2 regions of the Gordonia sp. PP30 genome follow, and region 1 is predicted to be linked to the other one. Evidence: riboswitches for the same ligand, from Rfam matches in the RefSeq annotation. Region 1 holds a riboswitch; the other holds the start of a gene.
The links. Region 1 has a riboswitch for cyclic di-AMP ahead of MYK68_RS12765 (C40 family peptidase). Riboswitches for the same ligand answer to the same signal wherever they lie in the genome.
Positions count from the first base shown of each region.

Region 2: another riboswitch for cyclic di-AMP. It lies ahead of MYK68_RS03860 (transglycosylase family protein); the one in region 1 lies ahead of MYK68_RS12765 (C40 family peptidase).

Region 1 covers NZ_CP095864.1:2,758,725-2,767,486, reverse strand. Annotated here, with positions in the region: gene MYK68_RS12790 (hypothetical protein) at 1-92, shown strand, start outside; gene trpD (anthranilate phosphoribosyltransferase) at 89-1,204, shown strand; gene MYK68_RS12780 (Lrp/AsnC family transcriptional regulator) at 1,216-1,494, opposite strand; gene MYK68_RS12775 (DEDD exonuclease domain-containing protein) at 1,491-3,299, opposite strand; gene MYK68_RS12770 (hypothetical protein) at 3,538-3,744, shown strand; cyclic di-AMP (ydaO/yuaA leader) riboswitch at 3,856-4,041, shown strand; gene MYK68_RS12765 (C40 family peptidase) at 4,059-4,640, shown strand; gene MYK68_RS12760 (C40 family peptidase) at 4,735-5,784, shown strand; gene MYK68_RS12755 (peptidase MA family metallohydrolase) at 5,786-7,342, shown strand; gene MYK68_RS12750 (glycosyltransferase family 4 protein) at 7,343-8,461, shown strand; gene MYK68_RS12745 (hypothetical protein) at 8,575-8,762, shown strand, end outside.
Region 2 covers NZ_CP095864.1:841,732-850,493, reverse strand. Annotated here, with positions in the region: gene MYK68_RS03880 (DUF222 domain-containing protein) at 1-1,036, opposite strand, end outside; gene MYK68_RS20745 (cold-shock protein) at 1,429-1,842, opposite strand; gene MYK68_RS03870 (hypothetical protein) at 1,969-2,178, shown strand; gene MYK68_RS03865 (flavin reductase family protein) at 2,175-2,732, shown strand; cyclic di-AMP (ydaO/yuaA leader) riboswitch at 2,997-3,179, shown strand; gene MYK68_RS03860 (transglycosylase family protein) at 3,190-3,786, shown strand; gene MYK68_RS03855 (hypothetical protein) at 3,927-4,118, opposite strand; gene MYK68_RS03850 (helicase-associated domain-containing protein) at 4,206-6,536, shown strand; gene MYK68_RS03845 (DNA repair helicase XPB) at 6,550-8,196, shown strand; gene MYK68_RS03840 (pyridoxal phosphate-dependent aminotransferase) at 8,255-8,762, shown strand, end outside.

The sequences.
Region 1 (8,762 bases):
AGGAGCGGTCGCTGCTGAGTTCCATCGCGGCGCGGGTGGGCGGCACGGTCGGCGGGTGGGCGGTGCTCGACGTCGCGGATCCGGGGCGATGAACACTGTTTATCCTGTCGGGGTGAACACCTTCGCTCCGCTGTCCCCGTCCGCGCCGTCGCCGGAGTCGCTCACCTGGCCGCAGATCCTCGGCAAGGTGACCGACGGCCACGACCTGACGGTGGGCGAAGCCGGCTGGGCGATGCGCGAGATCATGTCGGACGCGGCGACCGGAGCACAGATCGCGGCGTTCGGGGTGGGCGTGAAGATGAAGGGCGCCGCCCCGTCGGAACTGCGCGGCCTCGCCGCCACCATGCTCGAGATGGCCAATCGGGTGGACCCGGGCGGGCCGGCGGTCGACATCGTCGGCACCGGCGGCGACCGCTCGCACACGGTGAACATCTCGACGATGACCTCGGTCGTGGTCGCCGCGGCGGGGGTGCCGGTGGTGAAGCACGGCAACCGCGCGGCGTCGTCCAAGAGCGGCGGCGCCGATGTGCTGGAAGCGCTCGGCGTCGCGATCTCCCTCGGCCCCGAAGCGGTGCAGCGCTGTCTGCACGAGGTGGGGATCGGCTTCTGCTTCGCCCCGGTCTTTCACCCGGCGTTCCGGTTCGCCGGCCCGCCGCGCAAGGAGATCGGCATCCCGACGGTGTTCAACGTCCTCGGCCCGCTGACCAATCCGGCCTCGCCGGAGGCCGGGCTGATCGGCTGCGCGTTCACCGATCTGGCTCCCGCGCTGGCGCAGACCTTCGCCGAGCGCGGCAACCGGGTGCTGGTGGTGCGCGGTGACGACGGCCTCGACGAGCTGACCACGACCACCACGTCGACGGTGTGGCAGGTGGTCGGCGGCGAGGTGGCCCGGCACACGCTCGATCCCCGCGACCTCGGCCTGGAGCTGGTGGAGCTGTCGGCACTGCAGGGCGGCGACGCTCAGGTGAACGCGGGGATCGCCCGGGATCTGTTCGCCGGGGCACGCGGACCGGTGCGTGACGCGGTGTCGCTGAACGCCGCGGCCACGCTGGTCGCCTTCGAGCAGGAGCGGCTGTTCGGCGAGGGCGAGCTGACCGCGGCCGTGCGCGAAGCCCTCGCCCGGATCGACGAGGTGCTCGACTCCGGGGCGGCGGCCGACCGGCTGGCGCGCTGGGCCGAGCTCAGTACCGCGCTGGCCGGGTAGCTCTCCTCTCCTTATTCCTCTCCGATGGAGAAGCCGCCCTCCACCTCCGAGCTCGAGTAGCTGCGGAAAGCGATGTGGGTGGCGCTGTGGCGCACTCCGGGGAGCCGGTTGATCCGGCCGGTGACGACATCGGCGATGTCGTCGTGGCTGCGGACACGCACCTTGGCGATCAGATCGACGTCCCCGGCGCACGAGTACACCTCGGTGACCCCCGGGATGTCGGCGACGGCCTGCGCGGTCTCCGGGATCTGGTGGATGTCGGCTCCGATGAGGACGATGGCGGTGATCATGCCCCGAGCCTAAACGAGCCGGCGGCCGGTGGAGCCTGGTGTTCCCGGGCGCGGCGGGCGACGTCGGAGAAGTCGAGACGGCGCTGCGCCGAACCGATCGGGAGCGACAGGTCGCCGGTCACCGAGACCACCCGGGTGCCCGGCTCGGCGATCCACCGCCAGAGCAGCGCCACCTCCTCGGGCGGCGCCCCGGACAGTGGACCGTCGCCGGGACCCGGCGGCCGGATCGACTGCGCCCCGGCGACGAGGAGTTCGACGACCGGCATCGGCGCCACACCGCGCGCCGCGCAGCCCGCGCCGGCGAGCCGGCCGTAGCGGATCACCGCGAAGTCCCAGCCGCCGGCCGGCGCGGAGGCCGGCCGGGCGAGAACCAGTTCGTCGAGCCGAGCGAGCGCGGAGAGGCGCTGGCAGCGGGCGAGGGCCTCGATGGTCGCGGCGAGCCGGTCGCGGGCGCGGGCGGCCGACTCGAAGCGACGCAGTTCGGCGAGCCGGGCCAGGCGCCCGGCGAGCTGGTCGAGCAGCGCGTCGGATCGGCCCTCGATCAGATCGGCGGCGGCCCGGACGCGGGGCAGATAGTCGGGCAGGGTCTGCGGACGGTCGCTCGCGGCACGACACGCCCCCGGCAGCGCCGCGACGAGCGGGTCGGGCATCGCCGCGGCCGCGGCGGTCCCCGGGCAGAAATGGTGGTCGGCGGTCGTCAGGGACGTCGTGCAGGTGCGCAGGCCGGCGGCACCGGCGATCACATCGGCGACGTCCGCGGCGGCCGCGCGGCCGCCGAACGGGCCGAGACAGAGCTCGCCGGGAGTACGGGTCACCCGCAGGCGTGGGAAGCGTTCGGCGGTGAGCACGACCCACCAGCCCTGTCGCGGATTGCGGGAGCGCCGGTTGTACGCGGGCTTGTGCACCGCCAGCAGGGTCAGTTCGCGCACGCCGGCTTCGAGGGCGTGCGCGCACTCCACGTGCTCCACCCGGCGGGCGAGGGCCACCATCTCGGCCATCCGGGCGCGCGGATCGGCGCCGGTGAAGTACTGGGAGACGCGCCGGTGCAGATCGACGGCCGTCCCGATGTAGAGGACCTCGTCACCGGGACCGCGAAAGAGGTACACGCCCGGCCGATGCGGCAGTCCGGCGGCGAGCGTGCGCTTGGCGCGCACCGCGGGCGTGGTGCGCGGCAGATAGCGGGTCAGGTCGCGATAGGTGCGGACACCCTGATTCCCGACGCGCTCGAGAAGACAGTGGAACACCTCGACGGTGGCGCGGGCGTCGTCGAGCGCCCGGTGGGTGGGCGTCACGGAGACGTCGAAGAGCTCGGCGAGCGCACTCAGCTTGACCGTGGGTGCTTCTTGCCGGGAGAGGATCCGCCGCGCCATCACCACGGTGCACAGCGTCGCCGGGAACGGCCAGGGCAGATGACGGCGGGCGGCGGCGCGTTTGAGGAAGCCGGTGTCGAACCGGGCGTTGTGGGCCACCAGGATCGCGCCGCGGGCGAACTCGAAGAACGCCGGCAGCACCTCGTCGATGGTGGGGGCGTCGTGCACCATCGCCGTGGTGATGCCGGTCAGCGAGACGATCTGCGGCGGAATCTCCCGACCCGGGTCGACCAGGGTGGCGAACTCGCCGAGCACCTCGCCGCCGCGGATCTTCACCGCGCCGATCTCGGTGATCGCATCCCGGTCGGCGCTGCCGCCGGTGGTCTCCAGATCGACGATCACCAGGGTGGTGTCGTACAGCGCGGCGGTGGCGAACTCCTCGTCGTCGGGGAGATCGGCGAAGCTCAGCTGCTGTTCGGGTCGGTGATCAGCCATACCCGGGAAGGTAGGCGGCACCTCCGACAATCCGTTCCGCCGCGGCGGTCCACGGCCCCGGTGTCGGAGGGTCGTCCTAGTCTCCACCTCGAGTCGAGTGTTCCCGTGCCGCCGGAGCGCCGTGGTCCGCCGGAAAACGGCGGTCACCACGCTCAACGCTACGAATGAGAGGTAGATCACAATGAAAATCGACTGCGCGACGTGCCCGGCCCGGCAGCGGGCCTGTGACGGATGTCTGATGCAGGTGCTCTTTTCCCCTGCCACCAGGGACTTCGGTCCCGAAAGCCAGTGGGCGGAGACCGATGACGACCTCCTCGATGCCATCGATGTGTTCGTTGACACAGCGCTGATTTCGCGGGCGGCCGCACGGGCCGCCAGAAGTGACATCGCAGCACGTCAAACGGGATTCACCGAGCGTTCGCACGGCCGTCTCCGGGCGGTCTGATCCGGTAGGCGGTCCCGACCGCCTCGCGCGTTCGGTGGACATCGGACCCGCGAGTTTCGTAATCTTTCTGAGACCTTCCAGGGCGGGGGTTCCCGCCAGGGGATTTCCGCTCCGAGGTCACCGCCTAATCGCGGCCCCCACCAAGGGCCGCGTACCGGGGAACCACCACTTCCTCATCGGACGCGCGGCGAGAGCCGGGTGCGCCGAGGGATCGGGGTGAATCGCGGGCAACCGCGTAGGGCCATCTCTTCCGGCCCGAACCCGACAGCTAACCCGGTCGGCGGTCAGGGAGAAACAACAAGGAGATACTTTCCGTGGCCAAACACCGTTTGGAACAGCCCCGCGTCGCCGCCAAGGTGGCCAAGACCGCCGTGGTCACCGGTTCGATCGCCGTCGGTGCCCTCGCGCTCGCGGCCGGTCCGGCCGACGCCGCCCCGGTGAACGTGCCGGGTGTCGGGACCTTCGAGGTCCCCGGCATCAACGACAACCAGGTGCCGCCGCAGTTCCAGCAGAACGGCAACAACGGCGGGGGTCTGCTCAACAGCCAGCCGGTGCGTGCCCAGAAGGCGCTGCGCGCCGCCGAGTCCAAGATCGGCTCGCCCTACGTGTACGGCGCCGCCGGCCCGAACGCCTTCGACTGCTCCGGCCTCGTCTACTGGTCGTACAAGCAGGCCGGTAAGACCATCCCGCGTGACAGCTACGGCCAGCTCGGCGGCGGCCAGCGAGTGTCTTCGCTCGCCGACGCCAAGCCCGGCGACGTGCTGATCTTCAACGGCGGCGGCCACGCCGGCATCTACGCTGGCCACGGCCAGTTCATCCACGCCTCGACCGAGGGTGTGCCGGTGAAGCGCGCGCCGGTCAAGGCCTGGGCGCTGACCGGCATCCGCCGCTACTGAGCGCACACGCCGCAAACATGCAGTACCGAGTCGAGCCGTGGGCCCCTCCGGGGAGCGCGGCTCGATTCGAGTATCGGTAGGGATGTCAGAAGTGATGCGTACGTGTGAATTCCGCCGTGCCACCCGGCGCGGCGTATCGATCGTCGCGGCGCTGAGCGTCGCGACCACGCTGGCGGTGGTCTCGCCCGAGTTGGCGATGGCCGAGCCGGCGCGCTCGGCGGACCAGTTGCTCACGCACTACCGCCAGTTGTCGGACCAGGCCGAGAAGTCGGCCGAGTCGATGAACAAGGCGCAGGCCGAGTACGACAAGCAGCGCAAGATCGCCGCCGGCGCGCGCAAGGACGCCGCCGCCGCGCAGAAGGACCTGGACGCGGCCGACCGCCGCCTCGACGAGGCGCGAGCCACGGTCGACGTGCTGGCCCGGGCGAGTTCGCGCGGAGTCCGCGCCAACCGGCTCTACGCCCTGCTGGTCAGCGACTCGCCGCAGAACGTCCTGGACAACATGTCCGACCTCGAGGTGATCTCCCGGCAGGTCGACGGCGACATCGCGAGTGTCAAGAAGTCGGTCGACCGGGCGACCAGCGCCAAGGCGGCCGCGCAGAAGACGTCGGCGACGGCCTCGGCCGCGATGACCGATGCGGTGCGCAAGCGCGGCGAACTGCAGGCCAAGCAGTCCGATCTGCAGCTGGAAGCGGTCACCATCCGCGCGGTCTACCAGTCGATGACCGGCAAGCAACTGGCCGCGCTGCGCGGCCCCAAGTACAACTTCGACCCGCGGGCGGTCCCGAAGGGCACCTCGCCCGAGGCGATCGCCGTGCAGGCCGCGATCAGCCGCATCGGCGATCCCTACGTCTGGGGTGCCACCGGACCGAACCAGTTCGACTGCTCGGGTCTGATGGTGTGGGCCTACAAGCAGGCGGGCAAGACCCTGCCGCGGACCAGCGAAGCGCAGATGGGCGGCGGCACCCCGGTGGCCCGGGGCGACCTCAAGCCGGGTGACCTGATCATCTACTACGGCGACGCCCACCACGTCGGCATGTACGTCGGCGACGGCTACGTGATCCACGCCTCCACGTTCGGTGTCCCGGTCGCCGTGGTGCCCATCGACAAGGCCGGCCCCTACAACTCGGCGCGACGGTACTGACTTGTCCCCAGCCTCCAGGGCCTCCCGGGCGGTGGCCTCGGCCACCGCCCTCGCCCTGCTCGCCGGGGGAGTGACCGCGTGCGGTTCCGGCGAGAAGGCGGCCGCGCCGTCGTCGTCGACGACACCGCTGTTCAGCACCCCGCCGAACGCCTTCGAGCAGCAGCGGGCCGACGGGGTCACCGCCCTGCTCGACGCCCTCACCAAGGCCCTCACCAGTGGCGATCGGGCCGGGCTCGATGCGTTGATCGACCCGCTGGCGACTCCCGCGTTCCGGCAGTCGCTCCACCGTGCGCAGGACGACCTTCGGCCGGCCCCGGCGCCTCGCGCCGCCACGTCCGTCGCGCCCACGGCCACCCCGTCCGCGGCGGCGCCACAGAGCCCGGCGCCGCAGCGCTCGGTGCCGCGGCGGTCGCCGCGCTCGGGGGACCGGCCGTCGTCGTCGGCCCCGGCCGCCCCGGTGCCGCGGGGCAGCAACCTGGTGCTGCGGACCCTGCAGTACCGGCTGGCCCCGTCGGCCGGGCCGGAGCGGCTGATCGGCGGCGAACTCGGCGTACGGCTGAACGACGCCGGCGCCTCCGACACGTGGGTCACCCCGATCACCGCGAGCTACGCGCTCGGCGGTGCGGCCCGGCCGGGCGTCGACGAGCCGGTGATCGATGTGCCGCAGGAACTGGCCGTCGCCCGTTACGGAGACGACTGGAAGCTGCTGGGCGACGGTTCGCTGGCCCCCGACGAGTCGGTCGACCCCACGCAGGAGGTGCGGCCGCCCGAACTGGTGCCGTGGGCGTTCGGCGGGCTCCTGGCCGACGACGTCCCGACGGCCGGCGGCACGTCGTCGATCCTGTCGTACCCGGGTACCGACCGCACCGTGGCGAAGGTGCGCGACCAGCTCGCGCCGGCCGTCGCCGCGGTGACCGCGTTCTGGGGTGACGCGTGGGTGCGCAAGGCCGTCATCCAGGTCACCGGCACCCCCGAACAGTTCGCCGGGTTCACCCGCACCGCGCCGGGGGAGACCAACGCGGCGGCCGCGGCGACCGTCTTCTCGCGGATCGACGGCGGGGCCAAGACGGTGATCGGCCAGCGCGTGGTGCTCGCGCCCGCCGCCGGCCAGCTGTCGGTGGCCGGCATCGGCGTGGTGCTGCGGCACGAGCTGACCCACGTCGCGACCAGGCTCGACACCGCCGACGACGCGCCGATGTGGCTCACCGAGGGGGTCGCCGAGTACGTCGGCCGCCGCGGCACCAAGGTCGACTTCACCGATGTGGCGCCGGAGCTGTCCGCGCAGATCGCCGCGGGCGACGTGCCGAAAGCGCTGCCGAGCGACAAGGACTTCTCCGTCGACACCGATGCCGCCCGGCTCGCCTACCAGAGCTCCTGGAGCTTCGCGACGTTCGTCGCGCAGAAGTACGGCGAGGACAAGCTCAAGCGGATGTATCTCGCCGTCGCCCAGGGCGGACCGGTCGCGAAGACCGACGCGGCCCTGGCCGGGGCGCTCGGCGTGGACCGGGCGACCGCCGTCGCGCAGTGGCGGACCTGGCTCGGCAAGCAGGTGCGCTGAATGCGGCGCACCCTGCTCGTCACCAACGACTTCCCGCCCCGCCCCGGGGGGATCCAGTCGTACCTGGAGAACCTGATCGCGCATCTGCCGGCCGACGAGGTGACGGTGTACGCGCCGCGCTGGAAGGGCTGCGAAGCGTACGACGCCGCCGCGCCCTACCGGATCGTGCGGCATCCGACGACGCTCATGCTGCCCACTCCGGCGGTCGCTCGTCGTGCGGCGAAGCTGGTGCGGGAGAACGACATTCACACGGTGTGGTTCGGCGCGGCGGCGCCGCTCGCGATCCTCGGCCCGGTGTTGCGGCGAGCGGGCGCGGACCGGATCGTGGCGAGCACGCACGGCCATGAGGTGGGCTGGTCGATGCTGCCGATCGCCCGGCAGGTGCTGCGGCTGATCGGCGACACGGCCGACGTGATCACCTTCGTCAGCAAGTACACGCGCGGACGGTTCGCCTCGGCCTTCGGCCGCTGGGCCGCGCTGGAATATCTGCCGTGCGGGGTCGACGTCGACCGCTTCGCACCGAACCCGATGGCGCGCGCGGAACTGCGCGACCGCTACGGACTCGGCGAGCGGCCCGTCGTCGTGTGTGTGTCGCGCCTGGTGCCGCGCAAGGGCCAGGACACCCTGATCAAGGCGCTTCCGCGGCTGCTCGACGCCGTGCCGGACGTGCACCTGATGATCGTCGGCGGCGGCCCCTACGCGGACCGGCTGAAGGCGCTCGCCCACAAGACGGGTGTCGCCGACCGGGTGACCTTCACCGGATCGGTGCCGTACGCGGAGCTGCCGGGCCACTACGCGATGGGCGACGTCTTCGCCATGCCCACCCGCACGCGCGGCGGCGGACTGGACGTCGAGGGTCTGGGCATCGTCTTCCTGGAGGCCTCCGCGACCGGCGTGCCGGTCGTGGCCGGCGATTCCGGCGGTGCCCCGGAGACGGTCGTCGACGGCGAGACCGGCCTGGTGGTCAACGGCCGTAGGCCGGCGGTCGTCGCCGACGCGATCGCGAGCATCCTGACCGATCCCGAGCGCGCCGCCGCGATGGGCGCGGCGGGTCGTCGCTGGACGGTGGAGCGCTGGCAGTGGCGCCACCAGGCCGCGAGACTCGACCAGCTGCTCTAGTGTCGCCCGTGGTGGGATCGGAAGACGGCCGCAGCGGTCCGGGCGGGCGGTCGACGGTCCTCAGAGCGTGCTGGCTGGGGCTCGCGGTTCTCGGCGTCGCGGCGGGTGTGTTCGTGGCGGCGATGCCGGTGGGTTCGGTGTCGCTCGGCTGCGCGAAAGGGGACAGCCTCTCCGGACCACTGGCGCACGCCGATGCGACGTGCGATGACTCGATTCGCTACGCGCTGGGTCTGTCTCCGCCGGTGCAGGTGGCGATGGTTCTCGCCATTCCCGCGGTGGTCGCCGCGCTCGTGCTGCGCAC
Region 2 (8,762 bases), 1.9 Mb from region 1:
GGGGACGCAGCAGGGCACCCAGGTCGAGGTCCCGCACCAGCGCGTCGGGGCGCTGGGCAAGGTCGCGGACATGCCCGGCACTGATCGGACCGTGCCCATCAAGAAACGCCGGCTCATCATCCTCGCCGGCCAGCGTCGACTTCTGACAGATCGCGTGCACGGTGATCCGGGCCTGCCGCTCCGAAATCTCCTCCTCACCCAACGTCGCGGTACACGCTTCTTTGTCGGTGCACGCACAGGTGAACGGCAGCCTGCGCAGGCGTGCGATAGCGGCCGCCGACCGGAGCATGCCCTTGGTACGGGGGTCGTTCGGGCAGACCCCGGCGATCATCGCCTCCACCGCCTCATACGCCAGACGCGCCTCCTCAGCGTCCGCGGTGATCGTGACCCCACCCAAACCATCAGTGAAATCACGACTGGTCACATTCTTCCGCCGCCGCGCCTTCTCCCGCTGCTTCCGCTCCGCATCGGCGTCGCGCTTGTGCACCACCCGATCGGCGATCCGCTCGGCCGCCGTCTCCGAGATGTGCCCGGCCGCGGCGAGCGCACCGGCCAGATCGGCGTCGACCTGCGCCATGATCGCGCTGTCGTCGACGATGTCCGTGCGACAGGCGACCTTGTCGAACATCTCCGGCGAAATGACGGTCCGGCGCAACAGGTCCGCGGTCTGCGGGAGCCGCTGGGCGGCCGCGATCGCCGTCCCGACCAGCGCGCGGGTGGCCCGCCGATTCCCGGCGAAGTAGTAGCCGAAGAATTCCACCGCCGCCGTGTACGGATCGAACAAGTCGTGCTGGTCCTCACCCGCACAGACCCGGTCATCCAGGGTCGCCAGCGCGATGTCGAGGAACTGACCGACCGCATACAACTGCCGCCAGTACAAGAACGTCTGCCCCCGCCACGCCGTCTCGGCATAGACGGCCCACGACCGGCACTGCGTCTTGTCGTCATCGGCCCGGTCGGCCGGCACCATCCCGGCCGCAGTGAAATCGACCGCGGCCCAGCGGGCCGCCAACGCGTCGCCGATCGCGTCGGCCATGGCGGTCACCTCCCCCGAAGTGAGTGTTCGATCTACCTATGGTCAACAGTACTGGCACATCACGGTGTGCGCCACCTGATTCTGTACCGTTAAAATGACTATAAGACCAGGGTATGACAAGAAATGACGATGCGGTCGACGGTCGCCAAATCCAATGGGCCGGCGTCGAACCAGCCGTAGCCGTCACGCAGTCGGGGCTGGATGTTCGAATGGGATCGAGGCGAGAGACGTGCTCCGCCGGAGGCGACGTTCACGGTGTACACCGGACCCGTGTAGGAGCGCACGCGATCCTTCCGGTCCTGCGAACAGCGCCGGGCCAAGACGCAACCTCCGCCTCAGAATTCCGGTAGGCACAACAGGCCGAGTCCGATATCAGCCTGCGACACTCGGACTCAGCGGTCGAGTTCGCGGGTCACCGCGCGCACGACCTCCGAGATGCGCCGGGCCGTCTTGCGGTCCGGGTAGCGGCCGTTGCGCAGATCCGGCTGCACCTTGCCCTCGAGCAGGGTGATCAGATCGGCGATCAGGCCGTGCAGCTCATCCGGGGTGTGCCGCTTGGTCGCGGCCTGCTGGGTCTCCCGCACGTTCCGGGCGACACTCGGCGCGGCCTCCAGCACGGTGACGCGCAGCGCCTGCGGGCCCCGTCGCCCGGCCGCCATGTCGAACTCGACGCGCTGACCGGCTTTCAGGCCCTCGGCCCCGTCGGACAGCGCGGAGGCACGCACGTAGACGTCCTCCCCGTCTTCCTGCGACAGGAATCCGAACCCCTTCTCGGAGTCGTACCACTTCACCCGGCCGGTCGGCACTGCGCTCACCCTCAAACTGCTCGTGACTGCTCATACGAAAGCGCCCTGCCCGGCCCGTCGGACATCCGCGGAAAGGGCAAGAGGCGCACTTCGCCTGATCGTACGCCCAGGACTACGGTGGGGGCCATGGAGACCCAGAAGTCGTCCCCGCTGCTCCCGGCGGCCGTGATCATGGTGGTGATCGGCGCGATCGCCAGCCTGCTGCTGCTGGTGCCGGCCGTCCGCGACTCCAACGAGGCGGTCGTGGTGGTCACCTACCTGCTCGCGTTGCTCGCTCCACTCGGATTGCTGCTGGCCGTCGTCTTCGCGCTGCTGCAGGGACGTCGCCGCCGATGACCGACACCGCGATCGTGCTGGACAGCGCCGACGACTCGAGCGCCCTCAAACGGGCCTACAGCTGCTTCCCGTCCGGCGTGGTCGCGGTCTGCCGCCGGGGCGGCCCCGCCGACGTCGATCCCGCCGACGCCCCGGCCGGTGACGGCCCGATCGGCATGGCGGCCAGCGCGTTCACCACGGTGTCCCTCGATCCGCCGCTGGTGTCGGTGTGCGTGCGCCGCGAATCGGCCACCTGGCCGTTGCTGCGCACCGCACCGGAACTCGGAGTGAGCGTGTTCGCCGCCGATCAGGGCGATCTCTGCCGTCAGCTCGCCGGTCCGCCTGCGCACCGGTTCGACGGCGTCGAGCCGCTCACCGCCGGCGGCGGCGCCCTGTTCCTGCCCGGGGCCGTCGCCCATCTGCTGTGCACGCTCGCCGGCGAGTACGAGGCGGGCGACCATACCGTCGTGCTGCTCCGGATCACCTCGCTGTGCAGCGACCCGGGAGCCGAGCCGCTCGTCTTCCACGCGAGCACCTTCCGCGCGCTGGAGGCGCGCCGCGAGTCCGGCGGATAGTCGCGCGTGTTCCAGGTCTCAATCTGGCTGTGACCTTAGTCACATAACGGGGCGATAACGAACGAGACACGGGACGGCCGTCAGTGCGATTACCTGCGCGGATGCCCGAACGGGCCGAAAGACCCGGGAACACCCCGGAAATCCGGGGTTTCCGGACGGGGTGACTTCCCCCATTCCGATTACGTAGTCTTCATTCCGGTCGCCCTCACCGGCACCGACAACCCAATATCCCGACGGTCGCGCCCAACCTCGTTCCGCCGCCGGGAGTACCGAACGACACAGTTCAGGAACGAGGGCGGGGGACCCACCATCCCACCGGATAACGGCAGGCCATCGCAGGATGGCTCGCCTTGGGGTTAAGTCCCCGGACCGGCTCGCCGGACCGGGACCGAGCACCTCTCGCTCGAACCCGACAGCTGACTTCGCAGGCGCGTGGAGAGAGGAATACCAGAGACCTATGGCACGTCACGCGAAGCCGTCGTCCAGCACCACCAAGACCATCGCCAAGGTGGCCCTGACCTCCGCCGTCCTCGGCGGCGGCGCGGCCCTGTTCGGCGGCGGCCACGCCGCCGCTGCGACCGACTCCGAGTGGGACGCCGTCGCTCAGTGTGAGTCGGGCGGCAACTGGCACATCAACACCGGCAACGGGTACCAGGGCGGCCTGCAGTTCGCCCCGAGCACCTGGGCCGCCCACGGTGGCACCCAGTACGCTCCGTCGGCCGACCAGGCCAGCCGCGAGCAGCAGATCGCCGTCGGTGAGCGCGTGCTCGCCAGCCAGGGCAAGGGCGCCTGGCCGGTCTGCGGCACCGGGCTCTCCGGCGCCACCCCGCGCACCGCTCCGGCCACCCCGAAGCTGCCGAAGGTCGGCCCGTCCGGCAACGGCTCGTCGAACGGCTCCTCCGCCGACGCGGCGAACACCGACGAGGCCATCGCGCAGGCCAAGAAGAACCCGGAGCTCGCCAGCGCCGCTCAGGCCCTGCAGAACTCGGGCTACAAGCTCGACAAGGGCCAGCTGGACCTGTTCAATCAGAACAAGAAGGCGCTCGGTCTCTGACCGACACCCCCGAACGACGAGGAAGCCCGCACCGATTCGGTGCGGGCTTCCTCGCATCCGCCGACCGGCGGACGGTCACGCGTAGGAGAACAGACGAAAAACCCCGCACCGAGCCGGTACGGGGTTTCGGACGCTGCGCGTCAGCGGTTGACGACGGTCTTCGGCTGAATGAACGAGAGCTCGCTCGCGGGCACCGGGAACGGGGTCTCGTTGCCGAACGGCGACAGTGCGCCGGCGAGGTGAGCGGTGAACTCGGTCACGGCGTGATCCTCTTCCGAGATCTCAGGCCAGCCGTTGTCGACGTAGGAATTCTTCTTAGCCACGACGCTCATTCTGCCATGGCGGTGCCGGGCACGCGGCACCCACCGGCAAAGCCGGGACCCAAGTCCCCTCCGCACGCGGTCGGTAGCATGGATCCGATGACCACGGACCGACCCCAGCGCGGCCTGGCCGAGACGCTGGCCGGACGCTCCGACGACGAGTTGAGCGCGCTGCTGCTCCGCCGTCCGGATCTGGCCTCACCGCCGCCGCGCGGCACGGCGGTGCTCGCCCAGCGCGCCCTGTCCGCCGCGTCGATCGCGCTGGCCGGCGACGGCCTGGATCTGGCCGGGATCGCCGTCCTGGAGGCGTTTCTCGACGCCGCCGGCCCCGGCGTCCAGCACGACCTGCTCGGACCGGTCGGCCGCGACGAGATCGTCGCCCGCCTGGGCCGTCGCCTCAAGCGCGCCGAGGTCGACGCCCGGCTCGCGGACCTGGCCGCCCGCGGCCTGATCTGGGACTCGGGGACCGGCACCGCGCGCAAACCCGCGTGGGTCGCCGGCATCCACCTGAGTTCGGCGCTCCCGTGGCGCGGGCACCACCTGATCGGCCCGCTCGCCACCGCGACCCCCGACGAGATCCGCGCCCTGCTCGACGGTCTCGACGACCGTCCCCGCGAACTGCTCACCACGCTGGCCGCCGGGCCGCCGCTCGGCCGCAGCCGGGACGCGGCCCCCGACGCCGATCCGAGCGCGCCCGTGCCCCGGCTGATCGCGTGCGGCCTGCTGGCCCGGATCGACGAGCAGACCGTCGAGCTGGTGCCGATGGCCGGACAGCTGCTGAAGGGCGAGCCGCCGCTGCGCACGGCCGTCCTCGAAGCGCCGGCCCTGACCAGCGGCACCGGCCGGTTCACCGCCGACCAGATCGATGCCGCCGGCGCCGGTGAGGCGCTCGAACTGCTCCGGCACGCGGGCGACCTGCTCGACGTCCTCGGCCGTGCCCCGGCCGCCGAACTGCGCTCGGGCGGCGTCGGTATCCGCGAACTGCGCCGCCTGGCCAAGGCCACCGGTCTGCCGGTGGCCCGCGTCGGACTCCTGGTGGAGCTGCTGGCCGGTGCCCGGCTGCTCGATTCCGGCTTCCCCGAACCCGAACCCGCCGACTGGAACGGCGAGGAGTCGTTCGCGCCCACCACCGCCGTCGATGCCTGGGAACACACCGGTCCCGAGCGGCGCTGGTACACGCTGGCGACCGCCTGGCTGGAGCTGCCGCGGCGGCCGTGGCAGATCGGGGACACCGATCGCGACGGCAACACGCTCGCCGCGCTGAGTTCCGGCTTGTTCGACGCCGCCGCCCCGCTCACCCGGCACCAGGTCCTCGAACCGCTGGTGTCCGCCGAAGCGGCCGCCCCGGTCGAACTCGACGACCTCATCGCCGCACTCGTCTGGCGGCATCCGCGGCAAGTGCGCCGCTGGACACGGCGCTTCGTCGGCGAGACGCTGCGCGAGGCCACCGAGCTCGGCCTGGTGGCCCACGGCTGCCTCACCGCACCCGGACGGGCACTGCTGACCGGGGCCGGCCCGGACGACGAGGACACCGCCGCGGCGACGCTGGCCGCGATGGACCGCGCGCTGCCGTCGCCCGTCGACCACTTCCTGGTGCAGGCCGACCTCACCCTGATGGTGCCCGGCCCGATGACTCCGGAACTGGCCGAGCACGTGCAGGCGATCGCCGATCTGGAGTCCGGCGGCGCCGCGTCGGTGTACCGGATCAGCGAAGACAGCCTGCGCCGCGCCCTCGACTCCGGCCGTTCCGGATCGGAGATCAACGCGCTGCTGGCGAGTCGTTCCCGGACGCCGGTCCCGCAGTCGCTGACCTACCTCGTCGACGACGTCGCCCAGCGGCACGGGAGTCTGCGGGTGGGCGTGGCGTCGTCGTTCGTGCGCTGCGAGGATCCCGCGCTGCTGGCCGGCGTCCTGCGCAGCGAGGCCGCCGCCGAGGTCTCGTTGCGCGCGCTGGCGGCGACCGTGGCCGTCTCCCCCGCACCGGTCCGCGACGTGATCGACGCCCTCCGGCGCGGCGGATTCGCTCCGGCCGGCGAGGACTCGTCCGGCGCCCTGATCGATCTGCGCGCCCGCGGCAGCCGTGTCCCGGCACGCACCCGGGGCGCCCGGGCGCCGCAGCGTCGTGCCCGGATCTCCCCCGGCCAGGCGGCGAGCGTGGTCGACCGGCTGCGGGTCGCCGACCGAGCCGACGAGCCCGCGGCCGGCTCGGTGCGGGTGACCGGCGGCGGCGAGAGCGCCTCCGCGCTGGTCCAGCTGGCCCTGCGCACCGGCAAGCAGGTGCGCGTCGGCTACGTCGACGCGCACGGCGCGGCCAGCAAACACGTCGTCCGGCCGCGGTCACTGGCCGCCGGGCAGCTGATCGGCAGCACCGACACCGACGACGACGCCCGGTACTCACTCCACCGGATCACCACCCTCGAGCTGCTGTAGGACAATAGAACGCGTGACTGACGGACCCCTGATCGTCCAATCGGACAAGACCGTGCTGCTGGAGATCGATCACCCGCAGGCCGGTGCCGCGCGTGCGGCGATCGCCCCCTTCGCCGAACTCGAACGCGCCCCCGAGCACGTCCACACCTACCGGGTGACACCGCTGGCGTTGTGGAACGCGCGGGCCGCCGGGCACGACGCCGAGCAGGTGGTCGACGCCCTGGTCACCTTCTCGCGCTATCCGGTGCCGCAACCGCTGCTGGTCGACATCGTCGACACCATGGGCCGCTTCGGCCGGCTGCAACTGACCAAGAATCCGGCGCACGGCCTGAGCCTGGTCTCGCTCGACCGCGCCGTCCTCGAAGAAGTGCTGCGCAACAAGAAGATCGCGCCGATGCTCGGCGCACGGATCGACGAGGACACCGTCGTCGTGCATCCGTCCGAGCGGGGACGGCTGAAGCAGGCACTGCTGAAGATCGGCTGGCCGGCCGAGGACCTCGCGGGCTATGTGGACGGCGAGGCGCACCCCATCGAACTGGAACAGGACGACTGGGAGCTGCGCGACTACCAGCAGTTCGCGGCGGATTCGTTCTGGGCGGGCGGCTCCGGCGTCGTCGTGCTGCCGTGCGGTGCGGGCAAGACGATGGTCGGCGCGGCGGCGATGGCCAAGGCCGGGGCGACCACGCTGATCCTGGTGACCAACACCGTCGCCGGCCGGCAGTGGAAGCGCGAGCTGATCGCCCGCACCTCGCTCACCGAAGAGGAGATCGGCGAGTACTCCGGCGAGCGCAAGGAGATCCGGCCGGTCACCATCGCGACCTATCAGGTGATGACCCGGAAGTCGAAGGGCGAGTACCGCAATCTCGACCTGTTCGACTCGCGCGACTGGGGCCTCATCATCTACGACGAGGTGCACCTGCTGCCCGCGCCGGTCTTCCGGATGACCGCCGACCTGCAGTCGCGCCGCCGCCTCGGCCTGACCGCGACACTGGTCCGCGAGGACGGCCGCGAGGGCGACGTGTTCAGTCTGATCGGCCCCAAGCGGTACGACGCGCCCTGGAAGGACATCGAGGCACAGGGCTGGATCGCACCCGCCGAGTGCATCGAGGTGCGCGTCACCATGTCCGACGACGAGCGGCTCCAGTACGCCGTCGCCGAGGCCGACACGAAGTACAAGCTGTGCTCGACGGCCCATTCCAAGCTGCGGGTGGTGCGGTCGATCCTCGCCCAGCACCGCGGCGCGCAGACCCTGGTGATCGGCGCCTACATCGACCAGCTCGAAGAACTGGGCCGGGAACTGGACGCGCCGGTGATCCAGGGCTCCACCCGCAACGCCGAGCGGGAGAAGCTGTTCGACGCGTTCCGGCGCGGCGAGATCACCACGCTCGTGGTCTCCAAGGTCGCGAATTTCTCCATCGACCTGCCGGAGGCCTCCGTCGCCGTGCAGGTGTCGGGCACCTTCGGCTCCCGGCAGGAGGAGGCGCAGCGCCTCGGCCGCCTGCTGCGCCCGAAGGCCGGCGGCGGGCAGGCGCACTTCTATTCCGTCGTCTCCCGGGACAGCCTGGACGCCGACTACGCCGCGCACCGGCAGCGGTTCCTGGCCGAGCAGGGCTACGCGTACCGGATCATCGACGCCGCCGACCTGCCGATGGTGGAGTGAGGTGACCGCGCACCTGGTGCGGCGGCTGCGGCCGTTCGCCGAAACCATTTTCGCCGAGATGTCGGCGCTGGCGGTCGCGCACGACGCGATCAACCTCGGGCAGGGCTTCCCGGACACCGACGGGCCCGCGGCCATGCTCGACGCCGCGCGAGCCGCGATCGCCGACGGGCACAACCAGTACCCGCCGGGGATCGGCGTGCCCGTGCTGCGGCAGGCGATCAGCGAGCAGCAGAGTCGCGACTACGGCCTGTCGTACGACCCGGACACCGAGGTGCTGGTGACCGTCGGCGCCACCGAGGCCATCGCCGGAAGCGTGCTCGGCCTGGTGGAACCGGGCCGCGAGGTGATCATGATCGAGCCGTACTACGACTCGTACGCGGCCACCGTCGCCCTCGCCGGGGCGGTGCGGCGCACCGTGCCACTGGTCCCCGACACCCGCCCCGACGGCGGCGCCGGCTTCCGGCTCGATCTCGACGCGCTGCGCGCCGCGTTCGGCCCGGACACCGCCGCGATCCTGGTCAACACCCCGCACAATCCGACGGGCACCGCGCTGACCGACGACGAAC